3 regions of the Arthrobacter sp. sptzw32 genome follow, and region 2 is predicted to be linked to each of the others. Evidence: predicted binding sites of a transcription regulator. Region 2 holds the regulator's gene; each other region holds the start of a gene.
What was found. Region 2 encodes HrcA, which represses chaperone genes, less so after heat shock. Its sites were predicted from a motif close to TTNGCACTCGNNNNNNNCGAGTGCNAA; they were not measured.
Positions count from the first base shown of each region.

Region 1: a site for HrcA is predicted at 5,275-5,301, ahead of groES (co-chaperone GroES). Genes of this name have one in related genera too.
Region 3: a site for HrcA is predicted at 5,895-5,921, ahead of groL (chaperonin GroEL). Genes of this name have one in related genera too.

Region 1 covers NZ_JBNHEZ010000001.1:246,367-256,384, forward strand. The annotation lists gene AC5RVN_RS01205 (glycoside hydrolase family 3 N-terminal domain-containing protein) at 340-1,785, shown strand; gene AC5RVN_RS01210 (shikimate 5-dehydrogenase) at 1,872-2,690, shown strand; gene AC5RVN_RS01215 (THUMP-like domain-containing protein) at 2,697-3,941, opposite strand; gene AC5RVN_RS01220 (hypothetical protein) at 3,995-4,372, shown strand; gene AC5RVN_RS01225 (DMT family transporter) at 4,297-5,232, opposite strand; gene groES (co-chaperone GroES) at 5,457-5,750, shown strand; gene groL (chaperonin GroEL) at 5,828-7,438, shown strand; gene AC5RVN_RS01240 (dihydrofolate reductase family protein) at 7,517-8,113, opposite strand; gene AC5RVN_RS01245 (dihydrofolate reductase family protein) at 8,166-8,768, opposite strand; gene AC5RVN_RS01250 (ATP-dependent DNA ligase) at 8,836-10,018, shown strand, end outside.
Region 2 covers NZ_JBNHEZ010000002.1:185,075-195,092, reverse strand. The annotation lists gene AC5RVN_RS04425 (GerMN domain-containing protein) at 356-1,306, shown strand; gene AC5RVN_RS04420 (16S rRNA (uracil(1498)-N(3))-methyltransferase) at 1,327-2,109, opposite strand; gene dnaJ (molecular chaperone DnaJ) at 2,112-3,239, opposite strand; gene hrcA (heat-inducible transcriptional repressor HrcA) at 3,319-4,332, opposite strand; gene AC5RVN_RS04405 (DUF3097 domain-containing protein) at 4,509-5,363, shown strand; gene AC5RVN_RS04400 (DUF4870 domain-containing protein) at 5,524-5,943, shown strand; gene AC5RVN_RS04395 (2'-5' RNA ligase family protein) at 6,008-6,520, shown strand; gene AC5RVN_RS04390 (hypothetical protein) at 6,517-6,819, opposite strand; gene hemW (radical SAM family heme chaperone HemW) at 6,975-8,204, opposite strand; gene lepA (translation elongation factor 4) at 8,241-10,018, opposite strand, start outside.
Region 3 covers NZ_JBNHEZ010000010.1:27,994-38,011, forward strand. The annotation lists gene AC5RVN_RS16530 (threonine/serine exporter family protein) at 1-1,368, shown strand, start outside; gene AC5RVN_RS16535 (siderophore-interacting protein) at 1,388-2,227, opposite strand; gene AC5RVN_RS16540 (uracil-DNA glycosylase) at 2,242-3,012, opposite strand; gene AC5RVN_RS16545 (DUF3263 domain-containing protein) at 3,138-3,467, shown strand; gene AC5RVN_RS16550 (LytR C-terminal domain-containing protein) at 3,513-4,157, shown strand; gene AC5RVN_RS16555 (cold-shock protein) at 4,333-4,539, shown strand; gene AC5RVN_RS16560 (ABC transporter substrate-binding protein) at 4,536-5,816, shown strand; gene groL (chaperonin GroEL) at 6,097-7,725, shown strand; gene AC5RVN_RS16570 (ABC transporter substrate-binding protein) at 7,808-9,118, opposite strand; gene AC5RVN_RS16575 (RNase H family protein) at 9,379-10,018, shown strand, end outside.

The sequences.
Region 1 (10,018 bases), on a different contig from region 2:
CGGCTCCTGCCGGCAGGCGAACGGGTGGTTCAAGTCTAGTGCAGGGGTAGCATCGTATTGATGGCCTTGTTCCAACACCTGCGTGACAGTCTTCACAAAACCTTCCCCGTTCTGGCTGCAGCCTCTGCTGCGGTGGCGCTCGCATCCTGTACCGCGGCTCCCGGCCCTGCCCCGTCGCAGGCACCTTCCACCCCGGCCGCACCTTCGGCACCACGCACGACGCCGGCACCCGCCACAGCTTCCCCCTCACCTTCGCCAACACCCGACCCTGCCCTGCGCCCGCTGGGGTGGGGCCCGCAGCAGCGGGACCAGGACGCCGCCGCCGCGGCCCTGGCGCGGATGTCGCCGGAGCAGAAGGCGGGGCAGGTCCTGCTTCCCTTCTTCACGGGCACGGACGCCGGTGCCCATGCCGCCGTCGTCGAACGCCTGCACCTTGCCGGGGCCATCATCATGGGCGACAACGTGCCGCTGGACCCGCAGGGGAATGTGGACGTCGCGGCCATGGGCGCCGCCAACCAGAAAATAGCGAGGGCGGCCACAGCTGACGGCAGGCCATGGCCGGGGATGATCGGCGTTGACCAGGAGGGCGGCATCGTGGCACGCCTCGGAGCGCCCCTGACGGAATGGCCGGCGCCCATGAGCTACGGCGCCGCCGGCAGCTTGCCCTTGGCGCAGGAGGCCGGGCAGGGGCTGGCAAGCGAGCTGGTGCCGTTGGGCTTCAACACGGACTTCGCCCCGGCCACTGACGTGACCATTGGACCTGCGGATCCCACCATCGGTGCCCGGTCCATGTCCGCTGACCCGGCCGCGGCTGCCAGCCTGGGGGTGGCCTACTCCCAAGGGATGCTGGCCGCAGGCGTCCTTCCCGCCGTCAAGCATTTCCCCGGCCACGGGTCGGTGACCACCGATTCACACCTGAACCTTCCCGTACAGCCTGCCGGTGTGGCCGATCTGAGTGCGCGCGACTGGAAGCCCTTCCAGGCCGCCATCGCCGCCGGCGCCCCGATGGTGATGACCGGCCACATCGCGGTGCCTGCCTTGGAACCCGGCGTACCGGCGTCGCTCTCCGCGCCGACCTACAAGGCGCTGCGGGGGCTCGGGTTCAACGGGGTGGCCGTGACCGATGCCCTGAACATGGGGGCGGTGCACAAGACGTACCCCGCCGGCTCAGCCGCCGTCATGGCCCTGGCTGCGGGAGCGGACCTCCTGCTGATGCCTGCCGACGTCGGGCAGGCCCATGCCGCGATTGTCTCTGCCGTGGCCACCGGCAGCCTGCCGGCGTCAAGGCTGGATGAAGCCGCCCTGCGGGTGGCAACCATGATGACGTGGCACGCCCGGGCCGCTGCGGGAACGGGCAAACCTACAGGTACTGCAGCCGGCAGCAGCGCCCCGCTTTCAGCCAAGGTCTCCACCGCTGCCGTCACGGTCCTTTCCGGCCACTGCGGCGTACCCCTCGCACCGGGCGCGGTCCGCGTGGCCGGTGGCAGCCCGGTGGACAGGGCACGGTTCGCGGACGCCGCGGCGCGACACGGCCTCACGTTGGGCTCCGGCCCCCTGGTCACCCTCATCCCGTACGGCGGACGGCCGGCGGGAGGGGACATTGCCGTCGCCCTCGATGCGCCCTGGCCGCTGGACAGCTCCGCGGCGCCGGTCAAGGTGGCCCTGTACGGCCGCAGCCAGGGCGCCTTCGATGCCCTCGCCGCCGTGCTGGCAGGTACGGCGGCGGCTCCGGGAAAGCTGCCCGCCGACGTCGGAAGGTATCCTGCCGGAACCGGCTGCCCCTAACCCAAGAAAGGCGCCAAGTGCCGTTTGGTGCGTTGAAAACGGCACTTAGCGCTGCCTCCTTGGGCAGTAACGGGTTAAATGGTGGGGTGCCCATCCTGAATAAAGACATGACCCTCTGCATCTCGCTCTCCGCCCGGCCCAGCAACAACGGGACCCGCTTCCACAACCACCTGTACGGACAGCTGGACCTGAACTGGATCTACAAGGCGTTCGCCCCCACCAACCTGGAACAGGCCATCGCCGGAGTCCGGGGGCTGGGAATCCGCGGCTGCGCCATCTCCATGCCGTACAAGGAGGACGTCATCGCCCTCGTGGACGAGATGGATGCCTCCGCGAAGGCCATCGACTCCGTGAACACCATCGTGAACACCGATGGGCACCTGAAGGCCTACAACACCGACTACACCGCGATTGAACAGTTGCTGGCCACCAACGCCGTTCCCACCAGCTATTCAGTGCTGGTCCAGGGGGCAGGAGGCATGGCCAAGGCCACCGTTGCCGCGCTCCGGGACGCCGGATTCACCAACGTCACAGTCCTCGCGCGGAACGAAACCACCGGCCGGGCGCTCGCCGAACAGTACGGGTTCCAGTGGCGTCCGGCGCTCGACGGCGGGACGGCGGACCTCATCATCAACGTGACACCCCTCGGCATGGCCGGCGGACCCGGAGCGGACACCCTGGCTTTCCCGCCCGAAGCCATCGACGCCGCACAGGTTGTGTTCGACGTGGTTGCCCTCCCTGCCGAAACCCCGTTGATCATTGCGGCCCGCGCCGCCGGAAAGCCGGTGATCACAGGAGCCGAGGTAGCCACGATCCAGGCGCTGGAGCAGTTCGTGCTCTACACCGGCGTCCGGCCGACGGCCGAACAGGTGCGGGCGGCCGAGGAATTCACCCGCGCCCAGTAGCGGCTTTCAGGCGGGTTCCACCACGATGACCACCCGGTCCTCGCCAATGCGGGTCAGGACCAGGGTGGCCGTTTTGGTACCGGCTTTCCTGCCGCCTGCGCTTTTCCCTGTGTTTTTCCCGCCGGGAAGGAGCTGTTTGCGCAGTTCCTCCGGCGTGACGGCGGTGCCGCGCTTCTTGATGTCCAGCACTCCGATGCCCTCCGTTTTCACCCACGCCTTGAGGGCCTTGACGTTGTACGGCATGACCTGGAGGACTTTGTAGGCGCGGGCGAAGGGCGTGTCCACCAGCTGCGGCGCGCAGATGTAGGCGATGTGTTCATCCACCAGGTGGCCGCCGAGCTGCAACGCGACGTCGGCCACCAGTCCCGCGCGGATCACGGCACCGTCGGGCTCGTACAGGTAGCCCTCCACAGGCCCCACCGGGGCGGCGGGACCAGCCCCGAAATCCTCGCCGCTGGTGAGCTCGGCCGCACCTTGGGGACCCAGGACCAGCGCCGCCCGGCGGATGCCGGGGCGCCGGACGGCGTTGAACCACAGCGCCACCTCGGTTACATCGCCGGAGACGGAGACCCACTGCGCCTCGCACTCCGCCGGCACCGAGTCATGGGGCATTCCCGGTCCCATTTTGACGCCGACCGCCCGGCCGGACGCAGCCAGGGACTCAACAAAGGACAGCGGCGGCGAAAAGGCCTCGGGGTCCCAGATGCGCTTGGTCCCGGAAGTGGAAGTGACCCGGCGCGCAGGGTCCAGCCAGACGCCGTCGATCCCTTCCAGCGGAACGGCAGTGGCATCCGCGTGGACCACGGAAGCGTTGGCGAAAGGGATGAGGTTTACGGTTGCGCAGGCGGCGGTGGTCTCGTCCATTTCCACAGCTGTGACCTTGATGTCCATCGACGCCAGTGCCAGGGAGTCAGCGGCCAGGCCGCAGCCGAGGTCCGCCACGTGGCCGATGCCCGCCTCGGCAAACCGCTGCGCATGGCGCGCGGCCACGTTGAGCCTGGTGGCCTGTTCCAGACCCGCCTGGGTGAACAGCATGCTGCGGGCAAACTCACCGAACTTCGCCTCTGCCTTGGTGCGGAGCCGGGACTGGGTCAGGACCGCGGACACCAGGGCGGGGGAGTGGCCGGCCTTCCGCAATGCTGAGTTCAGCTCGAAGGACTTGTCCTCCTGGTAGGGGCCCAAGGACGCCAAAAGCTCCCAGCCTTCCGGGGTCAGCAAGGGCGCGATCTGGTCCTGGGGAGCTGGAGACATGCCTTCCAGCCTAGTGGAGGAGCGTCCGCCGGGATGCGGATAGTGTTGAAAGCATGGATGAGAGCGCAGGCCCCCGGCAGTCCGAAGAACCAGCCAGGGACAGGGGCCCTGCCAGATTCGCCCGGCCTGCACTGATCGCCGGCTCCCTGGTGGCCGTGGTTTGCATCGGACTCCTGGTGGTCATCTTTTTCCTTGATACGTTCAACGCCACCGTTTACTCAGTGGGCGGCAATGACATTGCCGGCGACACCCAGGAGGCGCGGGACATCCGCGGGCTGTACGACGGCGCCCGGGCCGGCAGCATCGCCGTTCTGGTTTTCGCACTGCTGACGGCCGCTGCCGCGGGCGCTGTTCTTTACCGGGCCCGGAAGTCGGCTGCCGGCGACGGCGAGGGCGGGGAAGACGTCGGCTTTGATGACCTGGGACGTTGAGGCGGCCTGCCGCCTGCACTGGTCAGCAGCACCCCGGAAATAACCAAAACGCCGCCGAGGACCTGCGGAACAGTGATGGGCTGGCCCAGGATCACGGTGATGATGGCGGTGAACACGGCAATGAGGTTCAGGTAGTTGCCGGCGTTGGCCGCTGTGGTGCGCTTGAGGGCGAGGTTCCACAGCAGGTAGGAACCCAGCGAGGGGAACAGGGCGATAAACGCCAGGGACCAGCCCTCTGCAGGGGTTTCGGGGAGGCCGGCGCCCGCCACCACCGCGAAGGGGCTGAGGACAGCGGCCGCCATGGCCACCTGCACCGCCGTGGAGGTGACCGCGGGGATGCTCAGCCGGCGGGCGATGATGGTGTAGAGGCCCCAGACGGTGATGGCACCGACGATCAGGAGCTCGCCCCTGTTGATCGAGAAGGTCAACAGGCGCTGCAGTTCTCCGCCGGTGAGCACCAGCAGGACGCCCAGGAGGCCCAGGCCGATGCCCACCCAGCTCAGCGGGCGCGGCCTGTCCCGAAGCAGGACCACCGCCAGCACCATGATCAGGGCCGGATTCGCCGCCGTCACCAGGGAGGCGTTCAGGGCGGACGTGTTCTGCAGGGCACTGTAGAGCAGCAGCGTGTAGCCGCCCATGCCCAGGGCGCTCAAAAGCAGCAGGACCGGCCAGCGGCGCAGGACCGCCCTCCAGTCCGGCCGCTCCACGAAGTGGGCGAGCACCAGCAGCGGCACCGCGGCCAGCACCCAGCGCCAGAACGTCAGCTGAAGCGGCTCCATGGTCCGCATGGCGGCCTGGCCCACCACAAAATTTCCGGCCCAGAAAAGGTTGGCAAGGATGAGGTAAACGGCGGCGCGCACCGCTCAAATCTACACGCAGACAAGTACTCCAATGACGAAAGGCTGGCACTCGCCTTGACCGAGTGCTAACCCTTACATAGAGTCTTCATTAGCACTCTCCCTAGGAGGGTGCTAACACATGAAGAGCTGCCAGCCAGGCTGCTGCCGGCACCGCGACGACGGTTACCAGCCAAGGCCGAAAGCTTTCCAGTCCACGAATTTGCTGACGAAAAGGAGAGGTCCGAGTGTCGGTCTCTATTAAGCCTCTTGAGGATCGTATTGTTGTCCGCCCGCTCGAAGCCGAGCAGACCACGGCTTCCGGCCTGGTCATCCCGGACTCCGCGCAGGAGAAGCCCCAGGAAGGCGAAGTTGTTGCAGTAGGCCCCGGCCGCTTCGAAGACGGCAACCGCGTCCCGGTGGACGTAGCAGTCGGTGACGTAGTCATCTACTCCAAGTACGGCGGAACCGAAGTCAAGACCGGCGGCACCGAATACCTCGTGCTGTCCGCCCGCGACGTCCTGGCGATCGTCGTAAAGTAACTCTCCGGATCCCCGTGCCGCTGGTCCTGCATTCTGCTGGCCGGCTGCGCGGGGTTCTGTCTTGAAAGGACAAAACCATGGCAAAGCAGCTTGCGTTTAATGACGCTGCACGCCGGTCTCTTGAAGCCGGTATCGATAAGCTCGCCAACACCGTCAAGGTGACGCTCGGCCCGCGCGGCCGCAACGTCGTCCTGGACAAGAAGTGGGGCGCTCCCACCATCACGAACGACGGCGTCACCATCGCACGTGAAGTTGAGCTGGACGACCCGTACGAGAACCTTGGCGCACAGCTGGCCAAGGAAGTCGCCACCAAGACCAATGATGTTGCCGGCGACGGCACCACCACGGCAACGGTCCTGGCCCAGGCCCTGGTCAAGGAAGGCCTGCGCAACGTAGCGGCAGGCGCTGCTCCCGGCCAGATCAAGCGCGGCATCGAGGTTTCCGTTGAAGCCGTTGCTGCCCGCCTGCTGGAAAACGCCCGCCCCGTCGAGGGCACCCAGGTGGCCAGCGTTGCAGCAATCTCCGCCCAGAGCGAAGAGGTTGGTGAGCTCCTCGCCGAGGCATTTGGCAAGGTTGGCAAGGATGGTGTGATCACCATCGAGGAGTCCTCCACTACCCAGACCGAACTGGTCCTCACCGAGGGCATGCAGTTCGACAAGGGCTACCTGTCCCCGTACTTCGTCACTGACGCAGAACGCCAGGAAGCTGTCCTCGAGGATGCCCTCATCCTGATCAACCAGGGCAAGATCTCCTCGGTGCAGGAATTCCTGCCGCTGCTGGAAAAGGCGCTGCAGAGCTCCAAGCCGCTGTTCATCATTGCTGAGGACGTCGACGGCGAGGCCCTGTCCACGCTGATCGTCAACCGCATCCGCGGCACCCTCAACGTGGTAGCCGTCAAGGCCCCCGGCTTCGGCGACCGCCGCAAGGCAATGCTGCAGGACATCGCCACCCTTACCGGCGCACAGGTTGTGTCCCCGGAACTGGGCCTGAGCCTGGATACGGTTGGCCTTGAGGTGCTGGGTACCGCCCGCCGCATCACGGTCACCAAGGACAACACCACCATTGTTGACGGCGCAGGTTCGGCCGAAGACGTGGCAGCACGCGTTGCCCAGCTCCGTGCCGAGCTGACCCGCACCGACTCCGACTGGGACAAGGAAAAGCTGCAGGAACGCCTGGCCAAGCTGGCCGGCGGCATCGGTGTCATCAAGGTCGGCGCAGCCACCGAGGTTGAGCTGAAGGAAAAGAAGCACCGCATCGAAGATGCAGTGTCCTCCACCCGCGCTGCCCTCGAAGAAGGCATCGTGGCCGGTGGCGGTTCCGCACTGATCCACGCACTGAAGGCCCTGGACGAGGACCCCGCCGTCAAGGCCCTCGAAGGTGACGCCGCCGCTGCTGTGGGCATTGTCCGCCGCGCCCTGGTCCAGCCGCTGCGCTGGATCGCCCAGAACGCCGGCTTCGACGGCTACGTCATCACCGCCAAGGTTGCCGAACTCGAAACCAACAACGGCTTCAATGCCAAGTCGGGCGAGTACGAAGACCTGATCGCCGCAGGAGTCATTGACCCCGTCAAGGTCACCCGTGCGGCCCTCCGCAACGCAGCCTCCATCGCTGCACTGGTTCTCACCACCGAGACCCTCGTTGTGGAGAAGCCTGCCGAGGAAGACGAGCACGCGGGCCACAGCCACTAGTCCCCACCGTCTTCCTGACGGCGGGGCGCAGGTCTGGAAAACCGGCCCAGCGATTGCTGGGCCGGTTTTTTCGTCTCCCTACTTCCTCACCCTGTACCGCACGTGCGTGGCGAACGGTGAAGCGACAGTCTTGACAATTTCCAGGTCAACGTCCTGGCCAAAGCCGTCGAACAGACGCTTGCCGGCGCCCAGGATTACCGGAGCTGTCGAGAGCACCAGCTCATCCACCCTGCCGGCGGCCAGTGCCTGCCGAATCACGTCCGCGCCGCCGCTTATGGACACGTCCCTGCCGCCGGCCGCCGCGGCAGCCTGCGCCAGGGCGTCGTCAAGTCCGGAGACAAAGGTGAACCCTGACGAGGCCGCCGGCTGGTCCTGGGTGCGGTGGGTCAGGACGAACAGCGGGCCGGGAAACGGGTTGGTCCCTCCCCATGCCCCTGCAGCGTCATACATCCCGCGGCCTACAATGCCGGCCCCAAAACGGGCTGCGAGTTCGTCGTAAAAATCCTTGTCCGGCCCCCGCATGGCGAAGTCATGGCCGCCCTTGTAGGTCCACGGTCCTCCCATCACCCAGTAATGCAGGCGTTCGCCGCCCTTGCCCAAGCCGTACCTCGGTCCGTCCCCAGGGCCGGTGATGAATCCGTCAACCGACGTGGTGATGGCTGCGATGACGCCCAATGGTCCTCCTCAAGGCAGGATGGAAGGCAAGTCGGCCGGCTGCCGCACAGAGCTAGGTGCCGGCCATGTCCCGCGTCTCGACGTCGCTGGCGCGCTCGTACACCAGTGACACTGCCCCCTTCGGGAAGCTGCGCGCCGGCTCTGCCAGGCGGAACGTGGCCGGGACCGTCCCGGCGTCGAACAGCCGTTTGCCCTGGCCGAGGGTTACTGGATAAAGCCAAAAGTGGAGGCGGTCAATCACGTTTGCCGCGAGCAGTGAACGGATAAGCACGCCGCTGCCGAACATGTGCACCTGGCCGTACTCCGCACGGAGCCGGCCCGCGGCCGTGGCATCCTGCAGGACAGTGGTTCCCGCCCAGGCGGGATCAGCCAGCGTGCTGGAGACGACGAACTTGGGCACCTTGTTGAAGGTGGCCCCGATGTCGTCGGATTGGTGCGGCCAGAAGGAGGCGAAGATATCGTAGGTTTTCCGACCCAGCAGCAGTGCATCGATCTTGCTGATCTCGGACTCTATGGTGGCCTCGGCCTCGTCGTCCGACACCGGTGCCTGCCAGCCGCCGAAGGCGAAGCCGCACGCGGTGTCCTCCTCGCGGCCGCCGGGCGCCTGATAGACGCCGTCAAGGGTGAGGAACAGGTTTGCGACGATGATTCCCACGCGTCCATTGTGAAACTGGACTTCGGCGCTGTCCAGCCTCCGCAGGGGTGCGTGGCAGACTGGTGCCATGCTGCTCGACGAGCTTGTGAAGACCGCGGATACCGTCGCGTCTACCCGCTCCCGGCTCGCGAAGGTGGATGCGCTCGCGGACCTGCTGCGCCGCCTCGGGCCCGCGGAGATCGCGACGGCGGTCGGCCTGCTGGTCGCCAAGCCGCGCCAGGGCAGGGTGGGGGTCGGCTGGCGCGGAATGTCCGCGGCCATGGGGGAGCCGGCCGCCGTGCCGGGCCTGACTGTGGCAGACCTTGACGCTGCGCTGGACCGGTTGCTGGTGGCGGCAGGTGCCGGGTCGGCAGCGGAGCGCGCCGCCACCCTCCGGACGCTGACGGCGGCAGCGACGGAACGCGAGCAGGCCTTCATTTCCGGGGTGCTGCTGGGCGAACTGCGGACCGGCGCGCTGGAGGGGGTGCTGACCGATGCCATTGCCCGCGCCGCAAATCGCTCTCTGGACGCCGTGCGCCGTGCGGCAATGTTGACCGGCGATCTGGGCGGCACCGCCCTGTTGGCCATCACTGGCACGGAAGCGGAGCTCGACGCCGTCGGCCTCGTCGTCGGACGTCCCGTGCAGCCGATGCTCGCATCCACCGCGTCCAGTGCAGCTGCAGCGCTGGAGACCACGGGGGAGGCCTCCGTGGAGTACAAGCTCGACGGCGCCCGCATCCAGGTGCACCGCTCCGGTGACGAGGTGCACATCTACACCCGCACGCTGGCGGAGGTGACCCACAGGCTGCCCGAGGTGGTGGAGGTGGTGCGCGGACTGCCGGTGCGCGATGTGATCCTCGACGGCGAGACCCTCGCCCTTGACGAGGATGGCGGTCCGCGGCCGTTCCAGGAGACCATGTCCCGGTTCGGTGCTGATGCGGCGCGCAGCATGTTGCTGCATCCCTGGTTTTTCGACGTACTGCACATGGACGGCCGCGACCTGCTGGATGAGCCGCTGGTGACGCGCATCGGCGTGCTCGACCGCATCGCCCCCGGGCACCGCATCCCGGGCGAGGTCACGGCGGATGCGGCTACGGCTGAAAGGGTGTCCCGGGACGCGCTGGCCGCCGGCCATGAAGGTGTGCTGGTTAAGGCCGTCGGCTCCACCTACGCGGCCGGCCGCCGCGGCTCGAACTGGGTCAAGGTCAAACCCGTGCTCACCTATGACCTGGTGGTCCTCGCCTGCGAGTGGGGGTCAGGACGGCGCACGG
Region 2 (10,018 bases):
CTGGCCCGCAGGCCTGTGATCCCCTCGATGTCGAAACAGTAGCTGTCAGCTGGTATGCGGCGGATGTTGCCGTTGCCTCCAGCAGTACCTTCCATCCTACGCCAGCAGGCACTCCTGGCCCCATATCGCATCCGGGCTTCCGGTGCTTTCCGGAACGGGCACAGCACTTGTTCCCGTTATTAGGTATCAACTTCATATCGGCCTCATATCGTTCCCGTTGCAGTTGGCCGGCCCGGCGCATCCCGGCGCATCTGCTCCCCGGGGCTGTGCAATGCTGGAAATCCAGCCCGCTGCTGGAACACCATGGCCGACCGGGGATCGGCCTATCCGACCAGGAAAGGACAGGGCAATCAAGGTGCCGGAAACCGCAGCGCCCCGCCGCGCCCGTGACCTCTTCAGCGGCGCCCGTTCAACGGTCTTCGCCGGTCTCCTGCTCGTGGTCCCTGCCCTGACGGGCTGCATCGCCGAACCGGGGCCAGCGCCCACCGGCCTCCTGTCCTCCAGCCCGGGAACCACATCCAGTGCCCCATCCACCAGCGCTCCCCTGGAGACTACACAGTCCTCCAACAAAGCACCCGTCTACTGGATCGGCCGCAGCAACAGCAGCGTCTTCCTCTATCGGGAATTCCGGGAGGTTCCCGGTCAGGAGAATCCGGTGACGGCCGCCCTCCGCGCCATGATGTCCGAAAAACCGCTGGATCCCGACTTCTTTACGCCGTGGCAGAATCCCCGCGAGCTTGCTACGTCGATCTCCGGCAAGGACGTCATCACCGTGGATGTGTCGGAGGATGCCTTTAACAGCAATCTTGACGCCGATATGGCAGCCCGGGCGGTTCAGCAGCTGGTTTATACCGCGACCGCGGCGGCGGCGAGTTCGGGGTTAATTGATTCCGGGCAGCAGATCCGCGTCCGGATTCTTGTGGACGGCCACACCGACTACGTCGCCTTCAACCATGTGCAGCTGGGCTCGCCGATGGCCCGGACGGCGGGGCTGGTGGCTCCCGTATGGGTCATCGACCCCCAGGAGAACGTGGAGATGGCGAACGGCAGTGTCAAGATCACCGGCCGGAGCACCGTTCCGGGGGGCAAGCTGCGCTGGCAGATCCTGCGGTCCGAGAATAATGGAAACAAGACCCCCTTCCTGACCGGTGAGACAACAGCAGCTGCGGACCCGGCCCAGGCAGGCGTATTCACCCTGGCCCTTAACCTGCCGGAGGGGGACTTCGAGCTGCGCGTGGCCCAGACCTCCAGCCCGGAAGGCCAAGAGGACGGCAGCGAAGACACCCGGAGCTTCAAGGTCCGTTAGCCCCTGCCGTTGTTCCCGGCTCAGAATGCCGGCGCCGCCCAGCGGCCCAGGACGTCGCTGGCAAGGACGACGGCGGCGGGTCCGGCAGTTGACGAACGCAGCACATGGTGCCCCAGGAGAGCCGTGACGGCGCCCCGGCCGCACAACCTCGTCACTTCCCGCTGGCTGATGCCGCCCTCCGGCCCCACGATCAGGAGTACTTCCCGCACCCCGTCCGCGGCCCCGGTTTCGAGCCACGTCGCCAGGACTGCCCGGAAGGGGCGCAAAGCATCTTCGTGCAGGATAACGGCAAGGCCGGCTTCCTCCACTGCGTTGGCAAGGCCGGCAGTGTCCACGGCAGCCCGCACCTCGGGGATCCAGGCGCGGCGTGCCTGTTTCGCGGCGGCGGCAACAACCGACTGCCACTTGGCGTGCGCCTTGGCCGCACGGTCGCCTTTCCAGCGCACGATGGACCGCTCGGACTGCCAGGGGACGACGGCGTCGATGCCAAGTTCGGTGGCCGTTTCAATGGCAAGCTCATCCCGGTCGCCCTTGGCCAACGCCTGGACCAGCACCAGCCGGATGTCCGGCCGGTGCTCAACAACCACTGAGTCACAAGCCACTTCGAGCATGGAAGGCGAAGCAGCTGTGACCTTGCCGTTCATCCGGGTCCCGGCGCCGTCCACAATGTCCACCGGCTCACCCGGTGCCAGCCGCTTAACGGTGACCGCGTGCCGCGCCTCGGGTCCTTCCAGGACAAAAGTCCCTGCCGGCACCATCCGGTCCAGTGACCCGGGCGCGGTGAAAAAGACGGGGTTGCTCACCGCTACAGGTTACCGAGCCGGTCCCGGAGCTTGGCGAACATGCCGCCGCCGGCAGCAAGTTTGCCATCGGTGATCTGCTCGCCGCGAAGTTTGGCCAACTGCCGCAGCAGGTCCTCCTGCTGCGCATCGAGCTTGGCGGGAGTCTCCACCTGGAGATGGACCTTCAGGTCGCCGCGGCCGTACCCGCGCAGATGGGTGACGCCCAGTCCGCGCAGGGTGATGATTTCGCCGGACTGGGTGCCGGCCTTCACGTCAATCTCCTGGGGCCCGTCGAAGGTTTCCAGGGTTACGTCGGTGCCCAGGGCAGCCGCCGTCATGGGAATGTTCAGGGTGGCGTGCAGGTCATCGCCTTCCCGGACATAGGTGGCATCGTTGTTGACGCGGATTTCCACGTACAGGTCACCGGCAGGACCGCCGGCGGGACCGGCTTCGCCCTGGCCGGACAGCTGGATGCGTGTCCCTGTGGCGACGCCGGCAGGAACCTTGATGGTCAGGGAACGGCGGCTGCGGATCCGGCCCTGCCCGCTGCACTCGTTGCAGGGGTCCTTGATAACAGTTCCAAAACCTTCGCAGGTGCCGCAGGGCGCGGCGGTCATGACCTGGCCCAGGATTGAGCGGACAGCCCTCTGGACCTGGCCGCTGCCGCCGCAGATATCGCAGCGCTCAGGATGGGTTCCGGGCCGGCAGCAGGAGCCCTCACAGGTGGGGCAGAGTACTGCCGTGTCCACTTCGAGCTTCTTGTTGACCCCAAATACGGCGTCGCGGAGCTCGATCCTGACGCTGATGAGCGCATCCTGCCCGCGCCGGACCCTTGAGGCAGGGCCCGTGGTGCCACCGGCGCCGAAGAAGGTGTCGAAGATGTCCTGGAAAGCGAAGCCCTGGCCCGCGTAGGCCCCGCCGCCGAATCCGTTGTCCGTGCCGTTCTCGTTGCCGGTGGTGTCGTAGACCCGGCGCTTCTGGGGATCCGAGAGAACCTCGTAGGCGTGGGTTACTGCCTTGAAGCGGTCCGCAACATCTTCACCGGGATTCACATCCGGGTGAAGGGTTCGGGCCAGCTTGCGGTAGGCCTTCTTGATCTCTTCCCCGGTGGCATCCGGTGCGACTCCAAGGACTTCGTAGTGGCTGCTCAAAGTTCGTATCTCTTCCTTGTTGTTCTGCCTGCAGTCGTGCTGCATACACTGCTGTGCGCCCTGAGGCGCTGTACTGCGGTCAGGGTCCCAGGATCCGTGACAGGTAACGGGCCACAGCCCTCACTGCCGCCATGGTGGTGGGGTAATCCATCCTGGTGGGACCCAGCACGCCGATTTTGGCGACACTGTCCGGGCCGTAGCCCGTGGCCACGACGGATGCCTCCGCCAGGCCGTCGTAGGGGTTTTCACGCCCGATGCTCACGGCAACTCCGCGGTGGTCCTGCGCCATCTCGCTCAGCAGGCGCAGCATCACCACCTGCTCCTCGAGCGCCTCCAGCACAGGTCCGATGCTGAGCGGAAAGTCAACGTTGGACCGCGCAAGGTTTGCTGTGCCGGCCATCACCATCCGGTCTTCGCGGCTGCTGTGGGCCAGGGCCTCCAGCCCGTGCGCAAGTGCCTGGGCTGCCTGGCGTTGACCGGGGGCAACCCCGGACACCACTGCGGGCAGGGACTGCCCGAGCTGCGCCAGGGGAGTTCCGGCGAGCGATCCGAGGAAGCGGCCGCGCAAAGCAGCGATGGCATCATCCGCGAGGTCCTGCCCGACGTCGATGACCCGCTGTTCAACCTTGCCGCTGTCCGCGATCAGTACCACCAGCACCTTCCGCGGGGCAAGGAGAACGAATTCGATGTGGCGGACCAGTGCCCGGTTGAGGTGTGGGTACTGGACCACCGCCACCTGGTTTGTCAGCTGGGACAGGAGCCGGACGGTGCGTTCCAGCACGTCGTCAAGGTCGTCCGCGCCTTCGAGCAGTGACTGGATGGCACGCCGCTCAGCCTGGGACAAAGGCTTTACTGCGGAAATCTGGTCGACGAAGAGCCGATAGCCCTTGTCGGTGGGGATCCGGCCTGCGCTGGTGTGCGGTGCGGTGATCAGTCCTTCGTCCTCAAGCGCTGCCATGTCGTTGCGGATGGTGGCGCTGGAGACACCGAGATGGTGCCGCTCCACCAGGGCCTTGGACCCGACGGGCTCACGGGAGTGGACGTAGTCCTCCACTATGGCCCGCAATACTTCCAGTTTGCGCGGCTCGCTCACACTCCACCTCCATCCAGGTTCAGGGCAGACGTTCTGCCCGCACCGTATCTCTCCAGGGGTTAGCACTCGACATGCCCAAGTGCTAACAGTCTATTATGACTCGCCCCGTTGTTAGCATTGGTACCGCTCCGGGGCGAAATTCCGGGCCACCATCCAGCACGAGGCGGAGTGATTCCATGCATTACCAGAACTGGGGAGCCCAGGACCTGTCCGCACCTGCCCGGACGCAACTGCCTGAAGTACCTGTGGAGCGGGGCATGGTGCTGGAGGATGTCCAGTCCGGCTGGGTGGGCGCGGTAACCCGGGTAGAGAAATCGGGTGGGATGCATGTGGTGGCCCTGGAAGACCGCCGCGGCAAGTCCCGGTCCTTCCGGCTGGGTTTCGGGTTCCTCCTTGAAGGGCAGGCAATCCGGCTGATGCCCCCGTCCCCGCGGCCGGCCGCCGGCTCCGGGGCAGCGGCCGGCAGGACGGCGTCGGGTTCTGTCCGGGTGGCTGGGCAGCGGGCCCAGGTTGCCAAGGCGAGCCGCATCTGGGTGGAGGGAAAGCACGACGCCGAGCTCGTCGAGAAGGTGTGGGGCGATGACCTTCGGGTGGAGGGCATCGTCGTCGAACCCCTCCACGGCATTGATGACCTCGCTGCCGCTGTGGCCGATTTCAAGCCGGGCCCGGCCAGGCGCCTGGGGGTGCTCGTGGACCACCTGGTGCCCGACTCAAAGGAGTCGCGCATTGCCGAATCCGTGATGTCCTCTCCCGGCGCTGCAGGCAATGTGCTGATTGTGGGGCACCCCTACGTTGACGTGTGGCAGGCAATCCGCCCGGCTGTGCTGGGAATCGAGAAATGGCCGGTGGTGCCGCGCGGGCAGGACTGGAAAACCGGCATCCTGTCCGCCTTCGGCTGGCCTCACGAGACCAAAGAGGACATCGGCCTCGGGTGGCAGAAGCTGCTGGGCGCCGTCCGCAGCTACGCCGATCTGGAGGCGTCGCTGCTGGGGAGGGTGGAGGAAGTCATCGATTTCCTCACCGTCCCCTGAGCCCGCCGCGGGACGGGCTGTCGCGCTGCCGGAAGGCGGATAGGGTCGGGCATCGGCGTTGCACCCAGTATTCTTGGTACTGCGGTGCCTGCCGATCGCAGGACCGTCAGCAGGCATGGCATTCTTAGTCAGCACCATTGCACTCCAGAAGGAACAGACTGTGGCAGAAAATGCACGCGATCACAGGGACAGCCCAATGGGCCAGGCCCGTTCGGAGTACCACGGCGTTCCGGCGAATGCCCTGCCCCTGACAGCCAGCGAAGACCGCCAGTGGGCCACGCTGGCCCACTTCGGCGGCATCTTGGGCTGCGTTCCTTCGCTCCTGATCTACCTGATCTTCCGTGACCGCGGCCCGTTCACTGCGCAGGAGTCAAAGGAGGCGCTGAACTTCAGCCTGCCGCCCACCATCGCCGCAGTGGTTGCCAACATCCTGGTCTTCGTGCCGGTGATCGGCAACATTTTTGCCGTTATCGCCACCCTGATCTGGATTGGTCTGACCTGCTTTTCGGTGGCTGCCGGAATCCATGTCAACCGCGGCCAGCCGCACCGCTACCCGTACAACCTGCGCTGGATCAAATAACGCAACCGGGCTCTGCGCCAGAGTAAAAGCCATAGCATCTGCGTCCGTCAGGCATGATGGGGAAATGCGCAGCGTCGAGTTGACCTTCGGGGAATCCACGGATTCTTGCATCAGGACTGATTGGGCCACGCTCTCGGAAGCCGGCCTGCCGAGCCTCGCCTCGCACACCTCCCCCAGCAACAGGCCACACATCACACTGGCCGCAGGCAACCTGCCCGATGTTGGGCCGGACATCAATGACCTGTGGAGCGGGCTGCCGTTCAGTATCAGGTTTTCAGGCCTGGTGATCTTTCCTGCCGGGGCCGGCAAATACGTTCTGGCGCGCCTGGTGGTGCCGGCGGCGGATCTACTCCAACTTCACGCCCGGCTGCATCAGCGGTGTACCGGCGCCTACGAAAACACCCTTCCGAATGCCTGGACGCCGCACGTCACCCTTGCCCGCAGGATCCCCGGGCACCGGCTCGGGGCGGCCCTGGATGCCCTGGCGGCCAGGACTGAGGGTCAGTGCGTCGAGGCCCGTCTTTGGGACAGTTCCACCCGTACCATCACGTCCCTGGGCGGCCGTCCTGCGGATTAGGCGTTCGTACTGTCGGGAGTGAGGGCACAGCGGACTTCCGCGAAGGAACCATCGGGGTTGAAGCCCAGAAGTACGTGGGTTTTCCTGAGCCAGCGGCTGAACATGACGCTGGACCCCGCGTAAAGCACTAAAGCCGCAACAACAACGAGGAGAGCGGTGGCCGCTGCAGTCCTGTAGGAGTCGAAGCTGGGGTGGCCGGCCGCGATGTCTCCCCGGAGCAGAGGGTAGAGCAGCCCGGTTAAGTAGAGAGATCCTGCCAAAAGCGGTCCACCGAACGCAATCCCTATCCAGGCCCCCACGCGCTTACGCCTTTGCGCGTACCGTCTGAACTGGCTTTCCCATTCCTCCCGGTCCGGCACGAGCAAAATTGCCCTCTTGCTTCCCACGTCCTCCCCCAGACTCTTCGTTGCTGTGCACATCATAGGCTTAACCCCGGACTGCGGGAGGCCGCGCATCAGCCAGGCAGTACGCGGCGGACCACCGCGTCGGCCAGCAGCCTGCCCTTGAGGGTGAGGACGAGGCGTCCCCGGAAGGCTGCGGCCGGCTCCACCAGGCCGTCAGCGATCAGGCCCGCGACCTGGTGGCGGCCTTCGGCACCGAGGGCAGAAACCTCCAGGCCGGCCTGCAGGCGGGCCTCGAGCATCACCCGTTCCACGTTCCGCGTTTCCGGGTCAAGCGTTTCCCTGCCGGCGGCAGGCGAAAGACCCTGCGCCAGACGGCCTGCATACGCGGCGGGATGCTTGACGTTCCACCAGCGGACTCCGCCCACGTGCGAATGCGCGCCGGGTCCGATCCCCCACCAGTCATCACCGCGCCAGTAGGCCAGGTTGTGCCGGCAGGCCTGCTCCGGGGTGCGGGCCCAGTTGCTGACCTCGTACCAGCCGAGGCCGGCTTCGGTGATCAGCTGGTCGGCGAGCTCATACTTGTCGGCGTGGTCGTCGTCGTCGATTCCCGGTACCTCACCGCGGCGGATCTGGGCAGCGAGCTTGGTGCCGTCCTCCACGATCAGCGCGTAGGCGCTGATGTGGTCGGGCCCGTAGGACAGTGCTGTCTCCAGGGAGCACCTCCAGTCCGCCAGCGACTCCCCCGGCGTTCCGTAGATCAGGTCCAGGCTGACGGCGAGCCCGGCCTCGCGGGCCCACTGGACCACCTGCGGGACCCTGGCGGGCGAGTGCGTGCGGTCCAGCACCTTGAGGACGTGCGGAACGGCGGACTGCATGCCGAAGGAGATCCGGGTGAAGCCGGCCTCCTTGAGGATGGCGAGGGATTCCGGCGTGACCGAATCGGGGTTCGCCTCCGTGGTGACCTCGGCGTCGTCTTCAATTCCCCAGTGGTCTATGGCGCGGCGGAGGATCAGGGCAAGATCCTCTGCGGGGAGCAGGGTGGGCGTGCCCCCTCCGAAGAACACCGTGCTCAGCTTCCGGGGAGGCAGGCCGGATTGGGCCAGCACCCGGGCCGCCATCGACACCTCAGAGGCGGCCGTGCCCGCATACGCATCCTGGGAGGCGCCGCCGCCGAGTTCCGTGGCGGTATAGGTGTTGAAGTCGCAGTATCCGCAGCGCACAGCGCAGAACGGGATGTGCACGTACAGGCCGAACGCCCGCTCCGCCGAACCGTCCGCTGCCTGGGCAGGCAGCAGGCCGTCCGACGGCGCGGGGTCGCCGAGGGGAAGGGTGCTAGGCATTGCAGGGGCCTCCGGTGTTGCCGGACGCGGTGTTCACTACTTTTTGGCCTTGTCCTTGGACTCGTCGGTGGTCAGCGCGGCGATGAATGCTTCCTGGGGGACCTCGACCCGGCCCACCATCTTCATGCGCTTCTTGCCTTCTTTCTGCTTTTCCAGCAGTTTGCGCTTGCGCGAGATGTCACCGCCGTAGCACTTGGCCAGCACGTCCTTGCGGATAGCGCGGATGCTTTCGCGCGCGATGATCCTTGAGCCGATGGCGGCCTGGATGGGCACCTCAAACTGCTGGCGCGGAATGAGTTCGCGCAGCTTGGTGGTCATCATGACGCCGTAGGCGTACGCCTTGTCGCGGTGTGTGATGGCGGAGAAGGCATCCACCTGCTCGCCCTGGAGCATGATGTCCACCTTCACGAGGTCGGCCACCTGGTCACCGTCGGCCTTCCAGTCAAGCGAACCATAGCCCCGGGTCTTGGACTTGAGGATGTCGAAGAAGTCGAACACGATCTCGGCCAGCGGCAGCCGGTACCGGATCTCAACCCTGTCCTCGGACAGGTAGTCCATGCCGCCCATCACGCCGCGCCGGCTCTGGCACAGCTCCATGATGGCGCCGACGAACTCGTTCGGCGCCAGGATGGTGGCGGACACCATTGGCTCCCGGACTTCGGAAATTTTGCCGGAGGGGTATTCGCTGGGGTTGGTAACGTGGATAACCTTCTTGTCCTCCAGCGTTACCTCATATTCCACGTTCGGAGCTGTGGAGATCAGGTCCAGGTTGTACTCGCGTTCGAGCCGCTCGCGCGTGATTTCAAGGTGGAGCAGTCCAAGGAAACCCACGCGGAAGCCGAAGCCCAGGGCTGCGGAGGTTTCCGGCTCGTATACCAGGGCGGCATCGTTAAGCATCAGCTTCTCGAGTGCGTCGCGCAGCACCGGGTAATCCGTGCCGTCCAGCGGATACAGACCGGAGAAGACCATGGGCTTGGCATCGGCGTAGCCGGGGAGCGAATCGGCAGCCGGCTTCGCAAGGTTGGTGACGGTGTCGCCCACCTTGGACAGGCGGACATCTTTTACGCCGGTGATAAGGTAACCCACTTCGCCGACGCCCAGACCCTTCGACGGGGTTGGTTCCGGGGAGCTAACCCCGATCTCCAGGAGTTCGTGGGTGGCCCGGGTGGACATCATCTGGATGCGTTCACGGGGGTGCAGCATCCCGTCCACCACGCGGACGTAAGTGACGACACCGCGGTAGGTGTCATATACCGAGTCGAAGATCATGGCGCGGGCGGGAGCATTTGCGTCTCCCACCGGGGCTGGAAGATCACGGACGATCTTATCGAGCAGCGCTTCGACGCCCATCCCGGTCTTTCCGGAAACACGCAGGACATCCTCCGGGTCGCCGCCGATGAGGCTGGCCAGCTCCGCCGCGTACTTTTCAGGCTGGGCGGCCGGAAGGTCAATCTTGTTCAGGACCGGGATGATCGTGAGGTTGTTTTCCATGGCCAGGTAGAGGTTGGCGAGGGTTTGCGCCTCGATGCCCTGCGCCGCGTCGACCAGGAGGATGGCTCCTTCGCAGGCCGCTAGAGAGCGGGAAACCTCGTACGTGAAGTCCACGTGGCCCGGAGTGTCGATCATGTTCAGCGCGTAGCTGCTTCCCTCCAGTTCCCACGGCATCCGGACCGCCTGGGACTTGATGGTGATGCCGCGCTCACGTTCGATGTCCATGCGGTCCAGGTACTGGGCCTTCATGTCGCGGGGCTTCACGACGCCGGTCAACTGCAGCATGCGGTCGGCCAGCGTGGACTTGCCGTGGTCAATATGCG
Region 3 (10,018 bases), on a different contig from region 2:
CTGGTGCAGGGCGAAAACCCGCCCACCGCGCCCATGAGCATCGTGGACCGGCTCACGGGAAGCCCGTACGCCAACCCCATGATCCAGGTGGGCGGCGTTGACACCTCCGCCCGTAAAACCCTCGACTTCGCACTGCACCTGGCCGAAACCATGTTCCGGTACGGAGCCGGCGCGCTCGAAGTGGAAACCAGCATCATCGCCGTCACCGCGGCCCTGGGGCTGAAAAACATCGAAGTGGACATCACCAACCAGTCCGTGGGCATCAACTACGCGCCCAAGGACCAGACACCCATTGCGCTGCTGAGGGTGGTTCGTTCCTGGACCAACAACTATGCCGGCCTGGCCAAGGTGCATCAGCTCGTGACGGACATTGTGGCAGGGGGAGTGGGCCGTGATGAGGCAATCCGCCGGCTGGATGAGGCCATTACCAGCCCCAAACCCTTTCCCCGCTGGATGGTTACAGTGGCGTTCGGTACGTTCGCGGCTGCTTTCGTGGGGGTTCTGGGCGGCGGACCCGTCGCCTCGACCATCGCCTTCGCGGCCAACATCGCCATCAGCCTGCTGGCCCGCCAGCTGGGGAGGTGGCGCGTGCCCGACTTCTTCATCACGGCCAGCTGCTCCTTTGTGGTGACACAGCTGGCGCTGGTGCTGTGGCAGTTCGGCTTGACCTCGTCGCCGGCCATCGTGGTGGTGGGAGGCATCCTCCTGCTCCTGCCGACAGGACGCCTCGTTTCATCCGTGCAGGACGCCATTAATGGCTTCCCCGTGACAGCGGCCGGCAGGTTCCTCTCAACCCTGCTCACCTTCGGCGCCATCGTGGCAGGGATTGCTGTCGCTTTCGTGGTGGGCGAGCTGAGCGGGATGCAGCGCATTGACGTCACACAAACCTTTCCGCCCGCGTACGACCTGTGGGTCCTGGTCATTTTTGTGGCGGTGGCCGTGATGGCCATCGGCATCACCGAACAGACCACCTGGCAGCTCCTGTTGCCCACAGCAGCCGTGGGAGTGGCCGGCTATCTCGTGCTGCTTGCCGCCGGCCAGCTGGGCGTGGGTGACCGGTTTTCCCCTGCAATTGCAGCTGTGGTCATCGGCCTGCTGGCGCGTGTGGTGGCGTTGAGGATGGGGGCGCCGCAGCTGGTGGTTGCCGTGCCGGCAGCACTGATCCTGCTGCCCGGCCTCACCATTTTCCGGTCCATGTATGTACTCACCATCGAGGAAGCCGAGATCCTGCTCGGCGCCGGCGGGATGCTCAACGCCGGTGCCATTGTTCTGGGAACGGCCGGCGGCATTGTCCTCGGTGACACCCTTGCCCGCCCGCTCACAGGCAGCCTGGCAAGCAATGAGCGGCGGCGGGCCCGCCGCCGCTAGCCAGGCACCCTGAATCGGCCTAGATCTGTCCCACGGGGAGCTTTTTCTCCGCTTGGAAGACGTCCTCCACCCGGCCCTTGGCCCAGTAGCCGGAGAGCGACACCTGGCTGCGTTCCAGGCCGCGCTGGTCGAAGAGGACCCTCCGGAGGGCCTTCATGTAGCCGCGCTCGCCGTGGGCGAACACGTCAACCCGGCCCGCCGGCCACTCGGTGTTGGCCACGGCCTGCACCAGGAGGTCGCTGTCTCCTGCGGGGACACCGTTGCGGGGCAGCCAGTGGATTTTCACCCCGGTGGGAGCGGCGATCGTCTGGATGTCGGCGTCGGAATCCACCTCAAGGAACGCCAGGCCGGCGGCTTCCGGCGGCAGTGACTCCAGGCAGGCCGCAATCGCGGGCAGCGCGGCCTCGTCACCGGCAAAGAGGTACCAGTCGGCATCGGGCGCCGGGTTGTAAGCCCCACCGGGGCCGGTAAAGGTCAGGGCATCGCCGGGCTGTGCCCCTGCCGCCCACGGACCGGCGAGGCCCTCGTCACCGTGGACCACAAAGTCAATGGCCAGCTCGCGCGCCGCGGGGTCCACCCAGCGGAGGGTGTACGTGCGGGTGAAGGGCCATCGCTCCCGGGGCATGCTCTCGCGGATGCTCCAGAGATCCAGGGGTGAGGGATACTCCACGCCCGGCTGGGGAAAAACGATCTTGACGTACCGGTCCACGAAACCGTTGTTGACGAAGTCCGCGAAGCCGTCCCCGCCGGCGACAATCCGGACCATGTGCGGGGAAAGCTCTTCCCGGCGTACCACGGTGAGGTTGACCTGTGGACGGCTCTTCTTGCTGGCGCTGGTAGCGGCGGGAATGGTGCTCATAAGGTAAGCCTAAGCTAGGGCGCCGGGGGGAGCTCCCAGGTTACGCCAGGGGCGCCCTGTCCGCTCAGGAGTTCGTTGACGCGGCTGAAGGGCCGGGACCCAAAAAAACCGCGGGATGCAGAGAGCGGACTGGGGTGCGCGCTCGCAACGGCGGGAGCTCCGTCCAGGAGAGGGCGGACACTTTCGGCATCCTTTCCCCACAGCACCGCGACCAGAGGCAGCCTGGACCCGTCATGGTTCCGCCGCTGGGCGACGGCGGAGACTGCCGCCGTCGTGATCTTCTCCCAGCCTTTGCCGCGGTGGGAACCGGCCGATCCCGCCCGCACTGTCATCACGCGGTTCATGAGCAGCACGCCCTGGCCGGTCCAGGCGGAAAGGTCGCCGTGGACCCGGGCAGGCAATCCGAGATCCGCTTCCAGCTCGCGGTAAATGTTCGCCAGGCTCCTGGGAATGGGCCGCGTCTGCGGATCCACCGAGAAGGACAAGCCCACCGCGTGCCCGGGCGTCGGGTAGGGATCCTGGCCCACAATCAGGACCTTTACGCGGGCGAGGGGTTGCCGGAAGGCCCGCAGGACGTTCGACGGCGCCGGCAGCACCTGGTGCCCGGCTGCCACTTCGTCCGCGAGGAAGGCGAGCACGCCCCGGAGTTCGTTCTCCACCCCCGAGAGGGCGGCGGCCCAGTCGGGCGCCATGAGCTCCTCCAGGGGAAGTTCCGCCAGCCCCGCAAAACCGGGGCCCTGGGCCGGTTCCTGCCCCAGCCCGAACAAGGCATCTGATTCAACCACCGTCCCATTCTTGCAGGGCAACCGGGCTGGGTCCGGCCGGGCCTTCCCCGGCCGCAAATGACAACACTGTTATTCGTCCGTAGCATGGGGGTCAGACATTTACGTAACCAGCTTAGGAGTGTGCCGTGGCGGAACCAGCTCGGGAGCAGTTGCCGGAGCCGGAACCCCGGCAGTCCCTCCTGGCCGGCTTCACGCTTCGTGACTCACCGTTGAGCGAGCGTGACCAGCAGATGCTTGCCCTGGAACGGCAGTGGTGGAAGTACGCCGGCGCCAAGGAACAAGCCATCCGGGAGCTGTTCGATCTCTCCGCAACGCACTATTACCAGCTGCTCAATGCCTTGATTGACACCGAGGATGCCCTGGCCCACGACCCCATGCTGGTCAAGCGATTGCGTAGACTACGTACATCGCGTCACCGTGCACGGACTGCACGGCGCCTGGGGTCCGACGCGTAAAACGCTCGAGCTGAGCCACCAGCAGCAATCAACAAGGATATCTCCATGACCAAATACGCCCGCGATGAATTCGACAAGGTCCCGGAGGCTGCTTCGCGACAAGGTGTCCACCGCACGGCTTCCGCTCCCTCACGGGTGCGGCTCTGGCCGGTACTCGCCGTGGGCGTCGCCGCTTTGGCGATTGGATTGGTGTCCTTCCTGATCCTTCCCAAGCTCGGCTTCAGCACCCCGGACAACCAGGCCTCCGCAAGCCAGGAGGCGGCTCCGCTGGCCACCACAGGTTCCGCCGCTACGGCCACCCCCGATGCGTCTCCCGAACCCACTGCCGAACAAGCCGCTGCAGCCTCCACAGAGCCTGAAGCCAGCGCAGAGGCCGAGCCGGAGCCGGCCCGGCCAACGTCGGCTCCCGCGTTCATCGACAAGACTCAAAGCGTGGCAATCTACAACGCTGCCGGAACGGCTGGACTTGCCGGCCGGGTCGGTGGAACAGTCCAGGCGGACGGCTGGACGCTGGGACAGGTGGGCAACTGGTCGGGATCACCACAGCAGGCCTCCGTCATCTTCTACCAGGGAGCAGAACAGTTGCCCAGCGCCCAGGCACTGGCGGCTCTTCTCGGCATTCCCACGGTGGTCAACAGCACCGAGTTCCAGATGCCCCTGGTTGTGGTGCTTGGTCCCGGCTACCGGTGACTCCCTGACAGCCTCCGTCCCGCTTCCGGCAGTTACGCCTCAATAACTTCCGCCCAGCTGCCGCGGAACACCCCGCCGCCCCGGCAAGGTCTTCGCTAGAGTGACTCCAGTGATCGTTTGGGGCACCCGGACGGGCCGCACAGATGCAGGACACAAAAGGAAAAGAGTGGTCAGCATGGCACAGGGAACCGTCAAATGGTTCAACGCCGAAAAGGGTTACGGCTTCATCACCGTTGACGGCTCCGGCGATGACGTCTTTGTCCACTGGTCCGCGATCCAGGGTGAAGGCTACCGCGCGCTGGACGAGGGCCAGCGGGTGGAGCTCGAAGTGGGCGAAGGCGAGAAGGGCCCGCAGGCGGAAAGCGTCCGGCCGGCCGGGTGAAAGCTGTCAACCCGCGCCCTGCAACCTTCCGCCGGGCGCTTTCTTTGGCTACGGTCTGCTCTGCCATTGTTCTGACCGCCTGTTCCGGGGTTCCCGGCAATGCACGGGTCGAGGCCGCAGAGGCTTCCGGGGACGGTACCCTTCGCGTGGGACTGATCCTGGACAACACGGGCCAAAGCGGCTTCCTGAATGCACCGCAACTTGCGGCGGCCAAACTCGCCGTGCAGGAAATCAATGCGGCCGGCGGCCACAAGGGCAGGCCAGTGGAACTTCTTCCCCCAATCACGGGGCAAGCTGTGGCAGAACAGGCCCAGGCGTTGACGGCCGCGAAGGCGGACGTCGTCATCGGCCCCACCGACTCAACCAACGCGGCAGCGGCGATGGACGTCCTCTCCCGCTCCCGCACTCCGCTGATCTCGCCCGCCAACACTGCCGCCGGTCTCAGCAGCATCAGCAGCGGCGGCTACTACTTCCGGACTGCAGCGGCCGACGTCGCCCAGGGCCCGGTCCTGGTGAAGCTGGCCAAGGACGCCGGCGCCACGTCACTTGCAGTGCTGTACCAGGAAGGCTCCTACGGCAAGGACCTGTCGGACTTCGTCGCCGCCTCTGCCGGACAGGCCGGTGTCGAAGTGCGGTCCACCGCCGGCTTTGACCCGGGCGACGCGGGCAGCGCGGCCGAGGCTGCGGCGAAGGCTGGACCGGGCGCCGTGATTCTCATAGCCCGCGACGGTGCCCAGGGCGCCCTGGCGGAACTGGCCAATTCAGCTGTTCACGGGAAGCAACTCATCCTAAGCGACGGCGCCTTCGCGCGCTATGGCTCCGGAGTGGCCGCGGGGTACCTGGAGGGCGCCCGAGCCGTAATTCCCGGACAGCTTCCGGACGCCGACTTCCAGGCACGGCTCCTGGCGGTGGACGCGGGCCTGAAGGACGTGTCTTTCGCCGCCGAGGCCTATGACGCTGTTGCCCTTGCTGCCCTGGCCGCAGCGAGGGCCCAGGACGATGCCGGCAGGTCAATTGCCGCGAACCTGATCTCTGTTTCGGGAGGATCCGCGGAAGGGGCAGCGGCGGCCGGGGCAGCGGGGTCCTGCTTGTCCTACAAGGACTGCCTGGCACGTCTGAAGTCGGGGCAGGAGGCCAATTACGACGGCGAGTCAGGACCGATTGCCTTCGACGCCAACGGGGACATCACCTCGGCCACCTTCTCCGTCTTCACTTACGGTGCCGACAACCTCCCGTCGGTGAGCGGCCTTGAGACGGCGGGGCGGGCTTCGGACTGAACCCGCCGCTACGGGCCTGCCACGACGTTTTCCGTTCCCTTCGCTTGCACTCTCACTTAGGGAGTGCTAATTATTGAGTTAGCACTCTGACGTACCGACTGCTAAGCGAAGCTGGTTCCGGCCGGCGGCGCACTGTACCGGTCGTGGAGCGAAGAAACACCTAACTGGAGTGAGATCCGTACCCGGAGGCATACAGAGGCCAACGGCCAAGGATCGTCCGTCGCGGGCACTGCAGCGAAGGTTAAATCTTAACGACTGTCCCGAAAGGACTACTGCCGTTATGGCCAAGATCATTGCATTTGATGAAGAGGCACGCCGCGGCCTTGAGCGGGGCCTGAACACCCTCGCCGACGCCGTTAAGGTCACCCTCGGCCCGCGTGGACGCAACGTCGTCCTCGAGAAGAAGTGGGGCGCCCCCACGATCACCAACGATGGTGTTTCCATCGCCAAGGAGATCGAACTGGACGACCCCTACGAGAAGATCGGCGCCGAGCTGGTCAAGGAAGTTGCCAAGAAGACTGACGACGTCGCGGGCGACGGCACCACCACGGCTACCGTGCTGGCACAGGCACTGGTGAAGGAAGGCCTGCGCAACGTTGCTGCCGGTGCCGACCCGCTGTCCCTGAAGCGCGGCATCGAGAAGGCCGTCGAGGCCGTCACAGCCGAGCTGCTGAACTCCGCCAAGGAAATCGAAACCAAGGAAGAGATCGCCGCTACTGCGTCGATCTCCGCCGGTGACGACGAAATCGGTGCCCTGATCGCCGAGGCCCTGGACAAGGTGGGCAAGGAAGGCGTCATCACGGTCGAGGAGTCCAACACCTTCGGCCTTGAGCTCGAGCTCACTGAAGGCATGCGCTTCGACAAGGGCTACATCTCCGCGTACTTCGTGACTGACACTGAGCGCCAGGAAACGGTCCTCGAGGATCCCTACATCCTGATCGTCAACTCCAAGATCTCCAACGTCAAGGAACTGGTTGCTGTCCTCGAAAAGGTCATGCAGTCCAACAAGCCGCTGCTGATCATCGCCGAGGACATCGAGGGCGAGGCCCTGGCCACCCTGATCGTCAACAAGATCCGCGGCACCTTCAAGTCCGTCGCCGTCAAGGCTCCGGGCTTCGGCGACCGCCGCAAGGCGCAGCTTGCCGACATTGCCGTCCTCACCGGCGGCCAGGTCATCGCCGAGGAAGTTGGCCTCAAGCTCGAAACCGCCGGCCTGGAACTCCTGGGCAAGGCACGCAAGGTTGTTGTCACCAAGGACGAGACCACCATCGTCGAAGGTGCCGGCGACGCCGACCAGATCGCCGGCCGCGTGTCCCAGATCCGCGCCGAGATCGAAAACTCCGATTCGGACTACGACCGCGAGAAGCTGCAGGAGCGCCTGGCCAAGCTGGCCGGCGGCGTGGCAGTCATCAAGGCCGGTGCCGCAACCGAAGTTGAGCTCAAGGAGCGCAAGCACCGCATCGAAGACGCAGTGCGCAACGCAAAGGCCGCTGTTGAGGAAGGTATCGTCGCCGGCGGCGGCGTGGCCCTCATCCAGGCCGGTGCCAAGGCATTCGCCAACCTGCAGCTCTCCGGCGATGAGGCAACCGGTGCCAACATCGTCCGCGTTGCCATCGATGCTCCGCTGAAGCAGATTGCCTTCAACGCCGGCCTCGAGCCGGGTGTTGTCGTCGACAAGGTCCGCGGACTGCCTGCCGGCCACGGCCTGAACGCCGCAACCGGCGAATACGTCGACCTGCTGGCTGCCGGTGTGAACGACCCCGTCAAGGTAACCCGCTCTGCCCTGCAGAACGCGGCTTCCATTGCCGGCCTCTTCCTCACCACCGAGGCAGTTGTGGCTGACAAGCCGGAGAAGAACCCCGCTCCAGTTGGCGGCGGCGACGACATGGGCGGCATGGGCGGCTTCTAAGCCTCCTGCGCCGGGCTTGTCCCGTAGACACACAAATGCGGCCCCTCTTCCGAGGGGCCGCATTTGTGTGTTCCGGCTTTTACTACTTCCTGGCGCCGGCAAGCATTCCTTCAACTTCCTTCCTGAAGGCTTCCGCGGCTGCCTTCGGAGTGAGGCGGTCGTAGAGGACTTCGTCCGTGTACCGCTTGATGACGTTCTGCACACTGCCGGCGCCCACCGGGGGAACGGGCGGAGCTTCCTTCATGTCAGGCGCGATGTCCTTCAGGAAGCCCACCACGGTAGTGTCCGCAGGCTTCAGGGAGGGCGTAATGCTGTCGACGATCTCAGGGTTGGTGGGCACGCCCCGGTCCGTCATCAGGATCGCTCCGGCTTCAGGGCTGTTGGCCAGGTAGTTGATGAAGGTGGCGGCGGCTTCCGGGTGCTTGGACCGTGACGAAGCTGACCAGAACATGGTGGGCTTGTAGTACATGCCGTTGCCTGCCGAGGAGCCGTCATTGCTCGGTGCCCGGAGCATTTTGATGCTGCTGCCGGTGGTCGCCTCCAGGGAGCCGAGCTGGTTGGTCCACCACCACGCCATACCCACCCGGTTGGTGCCGAAGAGGCTTTCTTCAAGTCCAGCCCCGGAGTCTTCGGTGGCAACGGTGGCCGGCGGGCTCGCCTTCGAATCACGCTGTTCCTTCAGGCGCTCCCAGAATGACGCGGCCGTTGCCGTGTCGAAGTCCAGCTTGCCGTCCTCCGAGTAGAGGTTCTCGCCGTGCTGGCGCAGCCATATAATCAGGTCCGCTTCGTTGCTGCCATATGCCGCCCCATAGTTCTTGCCGTCTCCCGCGGCGCTGATCTTTGACGCTGTCTCAATGAATTCGTCCCACGTCCACTTGGTGTCGTCCGGAAGAGGCACATTTGCCGCCTCGAAAACCTTCGTGTTGGCCATGACGACGTAGGCGTTCTGGCCGGTGCTCAGGCCGTACTGGGCGTCGTCATACTGGCCGGACGCCAATGCTTCCTTGTCCAGTTTGGATGTATCAATGCCGTCCTGCTTGGACAGATCCAGCAGGGCGCCGCGTCCGCCGTATTCAGCGATGTACTTCTGGTCCATCTGGATGACATCCGGGGCATCATTGGCCGCTGTTTTGGTGGCGAGCTTGTCCCAGTAGCTGGCCCACTCGCCGGGTTCTGATTCGATCTTGATGTTGGGGTGTTCCGCTTCGAAGGCATCGATGACCTTTTCGGTCTGCGCATTGAGGTACTCGTTGCCCCACCAGGCAAACCGCAGCGTCACTTCCTCATTGCTGCTGGAAGTGGCGGACGTGCCACATCCGGTTGCGAGGAGCGAGAGGGCAACGGCTGCCGCGCCGAGCTGGAACCTTCTCCGGCTAACGGTTGGAATCGTCATTGATGGGCCTTCCTTGTTCTGATGATCCGCTTTCCCGGCGTTCCGGACAGCAACAGCGCAACCCGGTGAGAAAGCGTTTTCTCGATAGTCATCCGATTGTGCCGGGACTTCACTGCTTGAGTCAATAGATATTGGTAAACGCTTTCCTGGCCCCTTCGAAGGCGCCATCCCGGAGCCCGGCGACGGCACCTGTGCGTTGGTTCCGGCGGATCGCTCTATCCGCATCCGCCGTTGTCGTTGGCTTCTGGCAGGATGGACCGGTGACGATTACTGCAGCGGCCGACGGTTCGGCTTTGGGAAACCCGGGCCCGGCCGGCTGGGCCTGGTACGTGAACGACGACTGCTGGCGGGCCGGTGGGTGGCCCCACGGCACCAACAATCAGGGCGAGCTCATGGCCGTCCTGGATCTGCTGCGGGCAACGGCGCACCTTCGCCACGAGGACCTGCACATCCTTTGCGACAGCCAGTACGTCATCAACTCGATTACCAAGTGGATGCCCGGCTGGAAGCGAAAGGGCTGGCGGAAGGCAGACGGGAAGCCGGTGCTGAATGTCGATCTGCTCAAGGAGCTGGACCGGGAACTCGCCGGACGGAAGTACAGGTTCGAGTGGGTTAAGGGGCATGCCGGGCATGACCTGAACGAAGCCGCCGATGAGCGGGCCCGGGCAGCCGCCACCGCCTACCAGCAGGGCGTAGCAGCCCGCTCGGGGCCGGGATTTCCCGGCGCCCACCACACGGCAGCGGGCAAAGCCCCTGCCGCTGTTGACGCCGCAGCAGCGACCTTCGGCGATTTTGACCTCTTCAGCCAGCAGGACGCCGCTCCGCAACGCGCTCTTCACCAGGACACCTCTCAGCAACGCGCTCTTCACCAGGACGCCTCCCAGCAACGCGCTCCTCAGC